3 regions of the Lactobacillus sp. ESL0785 genome follow, and region 1 is predicted to be linked to each of the others. Evidence: predicted binding sites of a transcription regulator. Region 1 holds the regulator's gene; each other region holds the start of a gene.
The links. The regulator LexA, encoded in region 1, represses DNA repair genes until DNA is damaged. The targets are predictions, from matches to a motif close to CNAACANNTGTTNG.
Positions count from the first base shown of each region.

Region 2: a site for LexA is predicted at 2,449-2,462, ahead of xerS (tyrosine recombinase XerS). Genes of this name have one in related genera too.
Region 3: a site for LexA is predicted at 3,787-3,800, ahead of recA (recombinase RecA). Genes of this name have one in related genera too.

Region 1 covers NZ_CP113916.1:1,021,011-1,026,427, forward strand. The annotation lists gene OZY43_RS04935 (ABC transporter transmembrane domain-containing protein) at 1-1,571, opposite strand, end outside; gene OZY43_RS04940 (YneF family protein) at 1,640-1,858, opposite strand; gene OZY43_RS04945 (DUF896 domain-containing protein) at 1,929-2,177, opposite strand; gene lexA (transcriptional repressor LexA) at 2,322-2,945, shown strand; gene OZY43_RS04955 (uracil-DNA glycosylase) at 2,976-3,626, opposite strand; gene OZY43_RS04960 (nucleoside phosphorylase) at 3,811-4,575, opposite strand; gene rplS (50S ribosomal protein L19) at 4,680-5,027, opposite strand; gene trmD (tRNA (guanosine(37)-N1)-methyltransferase TrmD) at 5,143-5,417, opposite strand, start outside.
Region 2 covers NZ_CP113916.1:849,523-854,939, forward strand. The annotation lists gene OZY43_RS04150 (manganese-dependent inorganic pyrophosphatase) at 1-916, shown strand, start outside; gene OZY43_RS04155 (helix-turn-helix transcriptional regulator) at 990-1,349, opposite strand; gene xerS (tyrosine recombinase XerS) at 2,524-3,588, shown strand; gene OZY43_RS04165 (NUDIX hydrolase) at 3,637-4,260, opposite strand; gene OZY43_RS04170 (DegV family protein) at 4,324-5,202, opposite strand; gene OZY43_RS04175 (MarR family transcriptional regulator) at 5,277-5,417, opposite strand, start outside.
Region 3 covers NZ_CP113916.1:586,134-591,550, reverse strand. The annotation lists gene OZY43_RS02950 (MraY family glycosyltransferase) at 1-735, opposite strand, end outside; gene rny (ribonuclease Y) at 846-2,477, opposite strand; gene recA (recombinase RecA) at 2,609-3,718, opposite strand; gene OZY43_RS02935 (ABC transporter permease) at 3,856-4,515, opposite strand; gene OZY43_RS02930 (glycine betaine ABC transporter substrate-binding protein) at 4,515-5,417, opposite strand, start outside.

The sequences.
Region 1 (5,417 bases):
CGTTCTTTAGCCAGCGATTTTAAAATTGCTATCTCAGTTCGGGCATCGACTGCTGATAACGCATCGTCCAGCACCAAAATTTGACTTTGTTTAAGTAATGCCCGCGCAATCGCCATCCGCTGCTTCTGACCGCCAGAAAGTGAAACCCCATTTTCACCGACCAATGTTTGATAGCCAGCTGGCATTTGCAAAATATCATCATGTAAATCACTCTTTTTAGCTGCACTAATAATTGCAGCATCTTCAGTATCAGCTTGCGCAAAAGCAATATTTTTTTGAATAGTCGTTGAAAACAGATAATTATTTTGCGGCACATACGAAATTTGGCGTAATAAAACATTAAGCGAAATTGTACGAATATCGTGGCCGTTTAATGTAATCTGACCATCATATTTATCAAATTCACGTAATAACAATTGAATAATTGTCGTCTTACCTGAACCGACTTTACCTACTAATCCCAAAGTTTGCCCTTGCTTTAACGTAAAATCAATCTGGTGAAGTACGGGAATTTGCGGTTCATCGGGGTAAGCAAACGAATTAATTCGATAATTTAAATCACCAACTAAATCGTTTGCCTTCAAGCTTTCATCGGCATGTTGATCGGTAATTTGCGGCTGCTCATTCAGCAACTTTTCAACTCGGTCATAACTGGCACTGCCTCGCTCCAAAATATTAAATAAGTAACCAATGGCAAACATCGGCCAAACCATGTTACCAATGTAGGCAATAAAAGAAACTAATTGCCCAATTGTTAAAGCCTTATTAACTACCAGCAACCCGCCATAAATAATTGTAATCGTGTATGTTAGACCGATAATAATTGTCCCTAGCGGATCAAACAAGGCATCCCACTTGAAGACTTTTTTATTAATCTGAATGGTATCAGCAACCATTTGGTCAAAAGCTACTGTGTCCTCTTGTGCCTGCCCAAAAGTCTTAATGACTTTTATTCCTGAAACTGACTCTTGAGTTTTATTATTTAAGCGTGAAAAAGCAGCCTGGGACTTGTCAAAGGCATCATGTAAATGATTACCTAATTGCCATGCTCCCCACGCCAAAACTGGCAGTGGCAATAAAGCAACAATTGTCAATCGCCAATCAACAAAAATAATCATCGCAACCATGGTCGATACACTCATAATTAACGAATCAACCAAGGTCAACACACCAGCGCCAGCTACGTCTTGAATTGCCGACACATCATTTGTCGCGTGGGCCATCAGGTCACCAGTGCGATGACGCTGATAAAAAGTACGATCCATAATCATAAAGTGGTGAAATAATTTAGACCGCAACTGCCGCTCTAATTCTGCTGCACCACCCCAAATTTGTTTGCGCCAAAAATAGCGAAAACCATATAAAAGTAACGCCGCGACAATAATTGCTAAAATCAATATACCGTATTGTATCCAATTAATGTGTCCCTGATCGAGCTGATCTGCCATCAAGCCTAAAATTCGTGGCGGCACTAAATTTACTACTGAAGTCAAAGCTAAAAAGGTAATACCAATTAAATATCGCTTCTTCTCCTTCTTAAAAAACCAACCTAGTTTAAAAAATATACTCATTTTATTCCTATCTGATTTGCATAAAAAAAGACGAGGACAATCCCCGTCTTTACTAGTCAATCTTAAGATTAATTATTTTGATGCTTCATCATGTTCATCACTTGGTTAACCTTCTTAGCAGATGGCTTTTGTCCCATTTGTGACATCATCGCAACAATCATATCTTCACTGATTGGTGGATTTTCCTTAAAATATTTCTTCATGTATGATCTTGCACCATAAAAGCCACCAATTAAGCCGACTAATAGTGCAACAATAATTAAAACAATTGCTAATGGCAAATTCATAAAAATTAACTCCTCAAATTATTCAATAGTTCTATCTTACCTAAACTTGCGCCAAAATTAAAGATTAAAATTAATCTTTTCTTAGACCTTTACGTCTTTGTGCCTGTTTAGCCTTTTCTGACGTAATTTCCTTACCATTTTTATCTAAAATAACCATATCTTCAACGTTTTGCTTAAAACTAGCCCGAAAATTCTTTAAAAATTCTTGGTGCAGCTTCTTACGTTCCTCTTCTTCTTCGGCATTAAGACCAGTAGCTTTTTTCTTACGATATAGCTCATTAATCCGGTCAACCATCTTTTTTTCATCATTATCAGTCATAATTTACACCTCTTATTAAAAAAGTTTACCGTATTTACTCACAGAAAAAAAGTTTGAGTCCTTAGAACATTTGTTTGTATTCAAGATTAATTTTTGGTAAACTAAATTCATAGAAAATTTATTTGATAGTAATGGGGAGAAATTATGTCACTTAATCATGATTCTAAACAATTAGAAATATTACGCTATATTTATAAAACCGTTGAAGATCGTGGTTTCCCACCTACTGTGCGTGAAATTTGTGCAGCTGTCAAACTCTCTTCAACTTCAACTGTCCACGGTCATTTGTCAAGACTCGAACGTAAAGGGCTTTTGATTAAAGATGCAACTAAACCTCGAGCTCTTGAAATCACTGCTGAAGGTAAGAAAGTTTTAGGCATTAAGCCTACTGAAATTCCGATTGTTGGCGTAGTTACGGCCGGACAACCAATCTTAGCTGTTGAAGATATTGAAGATTATTTCCCTCTACCACCAGATTTAGCCAACGATGCTGGTGACCTCTTCATGTTAAAAGTACACGGCGAAAGTATGATTAATGCTGGTATTTTAAGCGGTGATAATGTTATTGTGCGCAAGCAAAGCTCTGCTATCAACGGTGAGATCGTGGTGGCAATGACTGAAGAAAATGAAGCTACTGTCAAGCGCTTTTATAAAGAGAAAGACCATTACCGCTTGCAACCAGAAAACGATATGATGTCCCCAATCATTCTTAATCGCGTGCAAGTCCTCGGTAAAGTTGTAGGTCTTTATCGAAATAATATTAATTAAACCTATAATTGACTAGAGCTTAACTAAGCTCTAGTCTTTTTTAATATTTACGTATGGTTTTAAAGCGAGCCAATCCTGCTTAATATCTTCTGTCAATTTTCGATTATAAAAAATTGCAGCCGGATGATATTGAAATGCAACTGTATACTTTTCATGCGACCATTCGTACCCTGTTTCCTGCTGATTTAACTGCAAAATCGGAGTATTTTTTATTATTTGGCCATGTTCCTTAGAAATACTGTGCCCCGCACCTAACAGACGCTCAATTGCTGTGCCACCAACTGTGACGATAACTTTAGGCTGCGCATAAGCAACTTCATAATCAAAAAAGGGCGCATGGGCTAACATTTCTTTTTTAGTCGGTTTACGGTTAGGATGCTTGATAACTTCCTTATTTTCCTTTTTACTAAATACCTTTTTAGTTGTGTAAGGGCGACTACGCACAACACTAGTAATATAAACATCATCTCGTCCAAGTCCAATTAAAGCCAGCGATTTCATTAATTCCTTACCTGAACTACCATGAAACGGGACATGGGAAACAATTTCATCTCGACCCGGAGCTTCTCCAACAATCATTAGTGCTGGATGTTTAGGTCCCGCACCTTCATTTAATCCCTCCAACTTCATTCCTTGCGACCGAAGCTGTACTTTTTCTATTAACCATTTTGGATACTTCATCACGTATTATCGCTTTCATTTCAAGACATTTGAGACTTTCCACATCTACTAGACAATCTTATTTCACAAACTTTTTGATAATAATTTCATGCTATCGCTTATATATCAACCTTTATATTTTTGATTGTGAATTTTTATAGAGTTTCACATTAGTTCCACGACAGTAATTTTCACAAGCATTATGCTAGATTTTAAACAAAATTTGTGCTCCTAATTGCAAAGCTATATCGTGTGCCTCCCTACCCCAGCCGCGGTCCTCATGCTTTTCTAAATCACTTAAAGAGTCCGCCGTAAACAGGATTTGCGCAAAATCTACCTGGCGAAAGTTTGCGCACGCGGCTAAGGCTGCACATTCCATTTCAACGCAAGAAGCACCCAACTCCTTAAACTGCTTAACTTTAGCTGGCGTCTCGCGGAAAAAACCATCGGTTGTCCAAGTGGTAACTTCTTTTACTTTAAAATTATTCTGCTGCATTAGCTTTTCTACTCGTCGTAAATAAGGACTTTCTAAGCTAATAAAATTATCTGCTGACGCGTAATGAAATGACGTTCCTTCATCACGAATTGCCCTAATTGGCACCAAAAAATAATTTTCCGGCAAATTAACCAGTACGCCAGCAGAACCAATGGCAATAACCTGCCTTACACCATAACCGATTAACCAATCAAGCAATTCCACAGCTGCCGCAGCACCAATCTTTGCCTGACAAAAGGTGATTTTTTCATTTTCTAGCTGCACCTCATAAATTTTGGTTGGACCCTCAAAGCACTCAAATACACCAATTTCTTGATGCTCGTACCCTACCAAAAATTCAGCAATTGCCTCAGAAGTAATAAAGGCAAATAATAATTTCTTAGGAAAATGATAATCAAGCTCAGTGCGCTCATGGTTGGGATCTAGCACGGCGCTAGGACTTGGATCAAATTGCATTAAAAACGGTTCACTCATTTTATCACTCTCCAATTATAGAAACATATTTTTATCGTACCACAAGTAACAAAAAAAGAACCATCTTTTTAAAAGATGGTTCTTTTTTAATGGTAAAGTGCGAATTAACGACGCTTTTCTGCGATTCTTGCAGACTTACCATGACGTTCACGTAAGTAGTAAAGCTTAGCACGACGTACACGACCATGACGCAATACTTCAACCTTAGCTACACGTGGGTCGTTAACTGGGAAAGTACGTTCAACACCAACACCAGAAGCAATCTTACGAATAGTGTAAGTTGCAGCAATGCCAGTACCCTTTCTCTTAATTACGACACCTTCGAACATCTGAATACGTTCATGAGTACCTTCAACAACGCGAACGTGAGCACGAACAGTGTCACCAGCGCGGAAGTCAGGAATATCATCACGTAATTGTTCTTTAGTCAATTCTTGAATTAATGGATCCATATTTTCTCCTTCTGCGGCGTTCATCAGCGCTACCTGCGTCAGCGGAACACCCATAACTCTTAGTGTAGCTGTAATAGCTGCACTTGGAATAGTTTAACAAACTTAATTTATTAAATCAAGTCTTGTCTTCTTCTTTAAATTCTGCAAGCCAATCTCGTTCTTCCGAGCTTAAATCATAATTTTCCAGCATATCTGGACGTGCCTGATAAGTTACTCTTAATGCTTCTTTATGGCGCCACTCAGCAATTTTTTGATGATTACCTGATGTCAGAACCTCAGGAACCTCTAATCCCGCAAAGTTTTCCGGCCGTGTATATTGTGGATATTCAAGCAAGCCGTGTGAAAAACTTTCTTCAACTGGCGAAGCAGCATTACCCAAAATTCCCGGTA
Region 2 (5,417 bases), 170 kb from region 1:
AATTTTTGGGCATCAAAATCCTGATACAGACGCAATTGGTACTGCGATTGCATATTCGTACCTGCAAAATAAACGCGGTTATAATACGGAAGCTGTCGCTTTGGGTGAACCTAATGATGAAACAGCCTTTGCCTTGAAGAAGTTTGGCTTTGAAGCACCACGGGTAATTAAAACTGCTGCTAACGAAGTAAATAAGGTAATGTTGGTTGATCATAATGAACCACAACAGAGTGTTGCTGATATTGACAAGGTAACGGTGACCCATGTTGTCGATCATCACCGAATTATGAACTTTGATACAAGTGCGCCATTATTTTATTTGGCTGAACCTGTTGGCTGTACCAGTACCATCATGTGGAAGCTTTATAAGCATTATGGCGTTGAAATTCCACAAAATATTGCTGGAATCATGCTTTCTGCAATTATTTCTGATACTTTGCTTTTGAAATCACCAACTACTACTGATGATGATCATCAAGCAGTTGAAGCATTAGCTAAAATTGCTGATGTTGATTATGAAACGTATGGTCTTGAAGAATTAAAGGCTGGGACAAATATTGCTGCTAAGTCTGAGGAAGATCTCATTGACTTAGATGCTAAGAGCTTTGAACTTAATGGTAAAAATGTTCGGGTTGCACAAATTAATGTTGTTGATTTACCTGAAGCAATGGCACGAAAAGCCGCTTTTTTGAAGGCAATGAATGATGCTTCTGCAGCAAATCATTATGACTTGTTTATGCTGCTAATTACCAATGTGCTTGATTCTGATTCAACTGCCTTAGTAGTTGGTTCAGATGATGCTCAAGCAGCATTTGCTAAGGCATTTGGTGAAGTTACAGATTCTGAAATCAGTTTACCTGGTGTCGTTTCACGTAAGAAGCAAGTTGTACCACCATTAACTGAAGCATTTAATTAAAATCTAGTTTTAGCGTAACAAAAAAGCGAAGTAGGGAACTGATCCTACTTCGCTTTTTTTAATAAAATTAAAACTAGTCTTTATTAATTTCTTTAGCTAAGATAATGAAAGATTTACATACTCTTTCAGCCTTTTCAGGCGCCATTTTTCTTAATTCATTAAGAACCTTTTTGATAAATACCGGAGTATTATCTTGATGATTTTCTACCTTAACTTCCTTGAAGCGGTAAGCATTCATGATAATATCTGGTGTAGTTGTATTTAAAGCTCTAGCAATTGAGTCAAGCTTTTGAATACTAATGTTTTGGTTCTTGGTCCGTTCAAGCCGAGAAATAAAGTTAACTGACAAATCACTTAATTCAGCGAGATCCTCCTGTGTCAGCTTTTGTTCACGTCGTCGACGGCATATTTCTTTTCCTAAATTTATACTCATTGAATAAATCAACCCTTTCAAAAACACAGTCCCATAATAATAGATTATAGAACAAAATAATAAAAATAATAAGTAAAACATTTAAATTTAACGAAAAAACCGAAATTAAATAAAATGTTTTTAAATAAACCCCAGATAGTATTGTAGGCTATTTTGCTAAAAATTCAAATAAAAATGCACCAAGAAAAATTCAACTTAAAATAAATAAGATTAAAAGCGGAAAATATTATCTAAATGCATGTGATCACTTGCTATCAAGCTAAACTAGAACTATAAACAATTTATAGTTAGTAATTAATTAACTGTAAAAACATTTTTTCTTTAAAAAGGTTGATATAATAGCTAATAGGAGCATAATTTTATTGGCTTTAGTGACTTAAAGCTGAATGCTATTAGTTAGGGTTACTAGCGCAGTTGCACTTCGTATAATATATATTATGTAAAGTTAAATTAAAATATAAAAATTTACTTAAGAGATAGCAAATTTGGCTATTAATATCAATTAGTCATTATCAAATTGATAACAAAAACTTGTAGTAATAAAAAAATAAACGGCATATAAATTAATGAACTTAGTAGCTTAAAGTTAGTTGGCTAAGGCAACGATTCTACGTCTGAATTACTCTAGTTAGTTTGAGAATTGATAATTAATGAATAATTATTTGGGTTTTTAACTTCGAATAATAAATAGAATTTGTGAGATATAATTTGTTTTTGAATTTATCACGGCGTATTAGGTAGAACATTATATGGATAATAAAAGAATCTATTGATTAATACGATTGCTTTTATCTAAGTGTTTTTTACTTGCTATCATTAAAACTATAATTTTAATGATAGGTAGTTAAGGTGATAATTTAGGTTTTTAATCAAATTTTGGCTATTTGGTTTTTGAATTTGATTAAAATTAATAACATAAATTTTTGATTTGATTCGTAAGGCGGCCTTTTTATTTATGATAGCTTAATAGTATTATAGTTAAACTGAAGACGATGGTTATACTACTTGCATTACTCTTTTTTACCCTGAAAAGCTTGAAATACCTGCTCTTATACTACCCTCTACTCTCTTTACATGACCTCTTTCATAGTCAAAAATCCAAACATACATTCTATTTTTGCTTTATAATATTAAAGATAACTTGATAAAAATTGGATAATAGGAGAATCTAGCCGTGGAAACCAAAAAATATTTAGATTTAATTGCTGCCGAATTAAGTACCATGCCGGATTTTGTTAAAGAATACAACTTTGGTACTAATCATTCCCTAACAACAACTTACCAATATTTAACTGAAATCAGGCGTTTCTTTGACTGGCTGCGACGTGAAGGAATTTCTGATGCTAGTGATAATCAACATGTTAGTACTGCTACGTTAGCTAATTTAAGACGTAATGATATTATGCTATACATCAATTACTTAGGACATATTAAAAACCAGCAAGGTCACCTTAATTCACCTACAACAATCAATCGTTCAATTAATGCCTTGCGCTCATTGTTTAAGTTTTTAACAATTACTGCTGATAATAATAATGGTCAGCCCTACTTTGAGCGTAACGTAATGTTAAAGATCGATTCGTTAAATAATACAAAGACATTAAATTATCGTGCTCATATTCTTGAATCCCATATGTATATCGGTAAATTAAAGTATCAGTTTCTTGATTTTATTGAAAAAGACTATGAACAGCACTGTAATCAACATGCTGTGCCCGCCTTCAAATTGAATAAAGAACGTGATATGGCAATCATTGCTTTAATTTTAGGGACTGGTATTCGCGTTTCTGAATGTGCTGGTGTTAATGTAGCGGATTTGAATTTAAAGAAAGCCACCCTTGATGTAACTCGTAAAGGCGGGCAACGTGACAGTGTACCGATTGCTGAATGGACACTAGATTATATTGTTGAATATCAAAAAATCCGGCAGGCACGTTATTCTGCTTCTAAAAAAGAAACAGCCTTTTTTCTAACTCGTTGGCATCACCAAACTAGACGGATCACGACTAATGCAATTGAAAAAATGGTTAATAAATATTCGGCCAGCTTTGGTCATCCATTAACACCTCATAAATTACGGCATACTCTTGCTTCCGAGCTTTATGATGTAACTAAGGATCAAGTCCTTGTAGCACAACAATTAGGTCAAAAAGGTACTTCAGCCACAGATTTGTATACCCATGTTGACCAGAAAAAACAACGTGCAGCGTTAAATGAAATTTCTGAAACTGATAAATAAAACAAAGACACTGGAATTATTATAAATTTCCAGTGTCTTTTTCATATCTTATTCGAATTTTGGTTGCCAATTAGGATCATTTTTGGCGGCAAAGCACAAGTTAATCTCTTCTTGGGTAGTTCTTTGTTCTGAAAGTTGTGGTAGCTTATCTTGACTAAAATAACGGCATGCACTAGTTTCAGTGTTTTGATTAAAAGTGCCGCCATGTTCATGACACAAAAAGAAAACATTGACAACGTTAATTGCACGTTCACCACGAATTGTATGATCATGGTTACGCAGTGCAATTATTCGTTCTACTGAAATTTCGCGACCAGACTCTTCTTTAGCTTCCTTAATACAATTGTCTTTAACTGACATGTTGGGTTCACACCAGCCACCCGGCAATGACCATGCCCCATCAATAGTTTCACGAACTAATAAAATTTGTTCATCTTTAAAAATTGCTGCTCTAGTACCTAATTTAGGTGTTTGATAACCATCATCACTGCTAAAGAGCGATTTGACTTTCTTTAGCGGCAAACCGGTTTTAGCGGCCATCATTTCGGTAGCAATCACGCGAATCCGTTCATAACGTTCTAAATCAAACCGATCATGGCCATATTCCAAACCGTTTTGCGCTAAACTTTGCAGTTCAACTGCCCAATTAGTAAATTGATCCTTTTTATCCATAGTGCTCCTTAATTCTCCCTGATCTATAAAAAATCACAAAAAAACAGCCCTCACAGCTGCTTTTTACTTGGTTAAATCAATTTTATCAATATCAATCATCCAACCAATTGCCAATGATTTTTCACCTAAATGAGTTGCAATCACAGGACTAAACTTGGTAACAGAAATTGTCTTATCAGGAAACTGTTCAAGCAAAAATTGCTTGGCTTCTTCAGCTTGATGTTCATCATTCGAATCGATAATGAATAACTTAATTTTATCTTTATATGGTAGTTGGTCAATTTTTTCAATAGTTAAACGTTCTATCTTGTTAAAAGCTCGCTTCATTGAGCGAATTTTGTCAAAAGCAATAATTTCACCATTCTTGAAGGTTAATAAAGGCTTGATATTTAACATTGAACCAATAAAAGCGCCAGCATTACTTAAACGGCCACCGCGACTAAGATTTTTAAGATCATTAACAACAAATAGTTCGTCAATAGTTGCGCGAATTTTTTCTAAGTGATCGAGGATGGTCTCTAAGCCTAAACCATTATTGATCATACGCGCAGCAGCAAGAACAAGATTTCCTTGTAGTCGCACCGTCATTTGCGTATCAACTGGATGTAAACCATATTCAGGATTAGTCTTTGCAATATTGCAAAGAGTTTGATAAAAACCTGAGATACCGCTCGAAAGTGTAATTGCAATAATGGCTTCATAACCCTCTTCATGTAAATGATTAAAGAGACTAATCATGTCACCCATGCTTGGCTGTGAGGTTTTCGGAAAATCCGCACCCTGCCTTTGCAATTCAAAAAGCTTATCAGAAGTAATATTAACGCCTTCTAAATATTCCTTACTACCAATAATAATTGGGATTGGAACAACGATAATATTGTTGGCTTCAGCTTCCTGTGGAGATATAACGCTAGTACTATCGGTAACTAATGCAATTTTCATCTAACTAACCTTTCACTTATTAATATGTATGATACAAAGAAATTATAGCATATAACCACCGGCAGCGACTACTGTTATAGCGAATTTGCTTCTGTTACTGCTTGAATTAATTTAGTAATTAGTTTGGTTAAAGTTTGACGTTCATTTTCAGAGAGGTTCTTGAATAATTCTTGCTCAATTGCCTGCAGAGTTTGCTTTAATTCTGTAACTTTTTT
Region 3 (5,417 bases), 430 kb from region 1:
TACTAAAAGCGATATAAAAGTGACATTCTTTAAGCCTTTCAGTGAAAAGACTGCAATCATGAACCCAATATAAAGTGCTCCTGTATCACCCAAGAATATTTTTGCTGGATGAAAATTATACGGCAAAAAGCCTAGTAGACACGATGCTAACATAAAACAAGCAATTGGAATATACAGTTGCCGTGTATGCAAGAAAAAGTAACCAACTATCCCCATTGTAAACAGCGAAATCATTGACACTCCGTCAGCTAAACCATCGAGTCCATCAATTAGATTAACGGCATTAGTTAACGCCAAAATCCAAAAAATCGTAATTGGTAAACTCCACCAACCTAAGTTAATTTGCTTATTAGTAAACGGAACATTCAACACGTTCATTTTGATGCCCGCCAAAAAATAAATCACTAAGGCACCGACGAAAATACCGAACATCTTTTGCCGCGGCTTCAATTCCATAATGTCATCGATCATCCCCGTCAGAACAATGACGCTAGAAGCTAAAAGAACACTAAAAGCCTCATGCGTTGGAAATTGTTCACGTAATAAGACAAAGACACCAATATTAAAAGTTACAAAAATACCTAAGCCACCCAATGTCGGCATCGGCTTTTTATTCACCCGTCTAGCATTAGGATTATCAACTGCACCTAGCACAAAGGCCAGCCTTCTAATAAAGGGTGTGATGGCAGCCTGAATAATCACTAAAAAGAATAATTCAACAATAATTTTAAACATAATTTGGCTACTTTCATAATTTAGTTGCTTTTAATTATACAAGCTTGGGTAAAAATGCACAAATTAGGCGATAAAAAAGCTAGACTCTTACGAATCCAGCTTTTTTAACTTTATTTTGCAACTGCCACAACCCGCTTTTCACGGATAACGGTAATTTTAATATTACCTGGATAATCAAGTTCTTTTTCAACCTGATTACGAATATCACGTGCCAAAACAGTAATACGGTCATCGGAAATTTTCTCTGGCTCAACCATTACGCGGACTTCACGTCCTGCTTGAATGGCATATGCCTGTTTAACTCCATTATACCGCTTAGCAATTTGTTCAAGCTCGGTCAACCGTCTAATATAGTTTTCCAGGCTCTCACTTCTAGCACCCGGTCTTGCCGAAGAAAGCGTATCTGCTGCAACTACTAGTTCAGCAATAAACGATAACTTCGGTACATCCCCGTGATGTGCCGCAATTGCATTAACAACAACATCTGATTCATGATATTTCCGCGTCAACTCCACGCCAATTTCAACGTGTGAACCTTCAATATCATGATCGATGGCTTTTCCAATATCGTGTAATAATCCCGCGCGAACCGCTAATTTTTCATTTAAACCGAGCTCAGCCGCCATCGTACCGGCAAGTTTAGCCACTTCAATTGAGTGACCCAAAACATTTTGCCCGTATGACGTCCGATATTTCAGCCGACCAAGCGTTTTTACTAGTTCAGGATTCATCTTATGGATCCCTAGCTCCATTAATGCACTTTCACCAGCTTCATAAATATCATCATTGACCTCTTTGCGTGCCTTGTCCACCATCTCTTCAATCCGAGCTGGATGAATTCGGCCGTCTTTAATTAAACGTTCCATTGCTCGTTTAGCAATTTCACGTCTAATTGCGTCAAAACCACTAAGAGTTACAACCTTCGGTGTATCATCAATAATTAAATCAATTCCTGTTAGAGCTTCGAATGAACGAATATTCCGCCCTTCACGGCCAATAATCCGCCCCTTCATCTCTTCATTAGGTAAATCAACTACAGAAACCGTTGTTTCAGCAACCGTATCTGCAGAACTACTTTGAATAGCATCAATGATTACTTGACGAGCATAATGATCGGCCTTCGCTTCAACTTCTTCATTACTGTCCTTAATCATTACTGCACGTTCTTTAACTAATTCATCGGACAATTCGCTTAAAACCAGCTTCTTAGCTTGTTCCTTATCCAAATGAGCTACTTCATACAGTTTTTGTTGTCTTTGATCAACTAAATCAGCAGCAGTTTGCACTTTTTCAGCCAATTCGGCTTGCTTTTCCTGCAGCTGCTTTTTCTTATGTTCAAGTTCGTCTTCTTGCTCACGGAGTAAAGATTTGCGATGATCCAGAGTATCTTCGCGTTGTTTAAGCCGGTTATTGTTACGCGCAATCGTATCACGCTTAACATTTAACTCGTCTTCAACCTTTTGCCGATAATCCTGCATCTGCTCCTGTGCTTCAAGAATCTTCTCTTTTTTAGTGTTTTCAGCGCTCTGCTTTAAAGCCTCAGTAGCCTGCTTTTGCGCATTAACTTCAGCTTTTGCAGCAGCAACTTGTGCTTTTGCATCGGTTAAAATATGGTCGGCATCATTTTGTGCGTTTTGGGCATTCTTTTCCCAAATATTCTTCCGCATTGCATAACCAATACCTAAACCAATTAAAATTGAAATAATAGCAACCGCGACGGGAATCAAAATTATTTTTGTCATGATTACTATCGCCTTTTTTATTTTTTAGATTATTCACACAATATTAATGATAAAGAACCACGGGGCTCATGTCAATGAACAAGAAAAAAACCTTGATCTAAATTCCCAAGTCAAGGTTAATTTCTTCAATTTTATTTGCTTTTGTTAGCGGCTTCTTTTTGATCAGAAGACTCCTTTGGTGAATTTGCACTTTTAGTTTTTTCAGCTTTAACTTTAGCTGGATCCTCACGATCAGCAATCGACTTTTCATCAATTCCATAAGCTTGTCGAACCTGATGTTGCACATCCTCATAAATATCTTGGTGCTCTTCAAGATATTTTTTAGCATTCTCACGACCCTGACCAATTCGTTCATTATTATAGGAATACCACGAACCGGCTTTAGCAATAATATCCTTATCAGCTGCCATATCAAGCAATTCGCCGGACTGCGAAATTCCTTTACCGTACATCATATCAACTTCAGCAACCTTAAATGGCGGCGCAACTTTGTTCTTAACTACTTTAATCTTCACGCGATTACCAGTAATATCGCCACCAGATTGTTTAATCTTTTCAGCACGGCGAATTTCCAAACGAATTGTCGAATAAAACTTCAAAGCACGACCACCAGGTGTAGTCTCCGGATTACCAAACATAATGCCGACTTTTTCCCGAATTTGATTAATAAAAATTGCAATCGTCTTTGTTTTATTAATGTTACCAGAAAGTTTACGCAAAGCTTGGCTCATCAGCCGTGCCTGCAAGCCAACATGGCTATCACCAATATCACCGTCAATTTCAGCTTGTGGCACTAAGGCAGCAACTGAATCGACAATCAAAATGTCAATCGCCCCACTGGCAATCAAGGTATCAGCAATTTGCAAGCCTTCTTCACCGGTGTTTGGCTGTGACAAAATCAAGTCGTCAACGTTGACGCCCAATGCTTCAGCATAAGCTGGATCCATCGCATTTTCAGCATCAATATATGCTGCCGTACCGCCACGCTTTTGTACTTCAGCAACGGCATGTAGAGCAACTGTCGTCTTACCAGAAGATTCAGGCCCATAAATTTCAATAATTCTTCCACGCGGATAACCGCCAACACCTAAAGCTGCATCAAGTGCCAGCGAGCCGGACGGAATTGTTGAAATTTCAGTATCAGCCTTGTCACCCATCCGCATAACAGCACCTTTACCAAAATTCTTTTCAATCTTTTTTAATGCACTTTCAAGCGCCTTTTGTTTTTCGTCTTTGGCCAAGCGATTTACCTCCTCTAATTAATACCCATTAATTATACTTTGATTTATTGTTTATTTGCAAGGGAAAGCGAACAAATGTTTAGACCATTATCCCATATTATTAAATACGCTAAAATCGCCTAGTTTCTTTTATAAAATTACTGCCGTAAACCCTTAGGCTGCAGCCAATTTTGTAACAAATTCAACACAACATCGGCCACAATTGCGAGTAATGCCGTTGGTACCGCTCCTGCCAAAATAATTGCACTACCGTTAGTCGCATTCGTTCCCCGAATAATAATATCGCCTAACCCGCCAGCACCAACAAACGAGCCAATTGAAGTAATCCCAATCGCAATCACTAGTGCATTTTTTAACCCAGCAATAATCACTGACAATGATAAAGGCAGTTTTACTAGATACAGGAGCTGCAGTTTTGTCATGCCCATACCTTTTCCTGAGTCAATTACATTTTTATCAACATTCCGCATGCCCGTATAAGTATTTTTAATAATTGGTAATAATGAGTACAGTGTAACGGTTACAATAACAGTCATTACCCCCAAGCCCAAGCCAATCATCACAATTGACAACATCGCTAAGGATGGAATTGTCTGGATAAAGTTAGCAATTTCAACAACAAAATCACCAAGATGAGCATTCCGCGAAATAAAAATCCCTACCGGAATACCAATAATTGCTGCAAATAAAACACCATAAATTGCAATCAGAAATGTTCGATTGAATTGAGCTAACACATAGCTGCCATTATGTTGATAGTAATAGATAAATTGCTGCCATAAAGATAATTTAGCCATTATTTTTTCTCCCGAAAGTAATTATGCTTTACTAAAAATTGATGCGCCACTGTTGCTGGCTCAAGCAAATGATCATCAACTTGAAAATTCATTGCGCGAATTTCATGAACATTAATGTGACCCACTAAGCGCATTAATAGTGGCTTTAATTCTGGATGTTCACGCAACAAATAATTATTAATCAACATGCCGCAATTATACGGTGGGAAAAAGTGCCTATTGTCTTTTAGCAAATTGAGGTGGTAACTATCAATCCGACCATCAGTTGAATAACCCAAGATAACGTTCATTTTGGCACTTTTCAAAGCTGAATAAACTAAACCGATATTCATTGGGTGCAGTTTAGAAAAGGTAATTCCATAAGCCGTTTGAAAATCAGGATAACCAACTCCGGGGGCATTAACCCATTCAGAAGCCACGCCGACAGAAAATTGATTTTGATACTTTTTTAAATCAGAAATGTTATACAACTGCTTTTGTTTCTGTTCTTGCTTTCTAACCATAAAAGCATAATTATTCGCAAAACCATATGTTGGTAAGTATGTCTGATCCCAACGCTTTTTTACTTCACGACGAACAGTATCATTAGCTCTTTTGGAATTTTTAATCGGTGCCATTAACAAGTTAGCAGTTAATTCACCACCATCATAAGCTGCCGCCTGAATATCAGCATCATGTCGATACAAGGCCTGATGCTGCATCGGTGCAGAGCCCAAATTATTAACAATCGTTGCCTGATACGGCGTTTCGTGTTCGATTAACTGTGCAATAATATTCGCCATAATTTGCGATTCAGTCGTTGTTAACGCCGTTATGCGCACGTTTGAACTGCTGCCTTGGCTATCAGATAATCCAGGTAACCCACAGGCAGAAGTTAGCAGCATTACTAAAAAAGCGGTAAT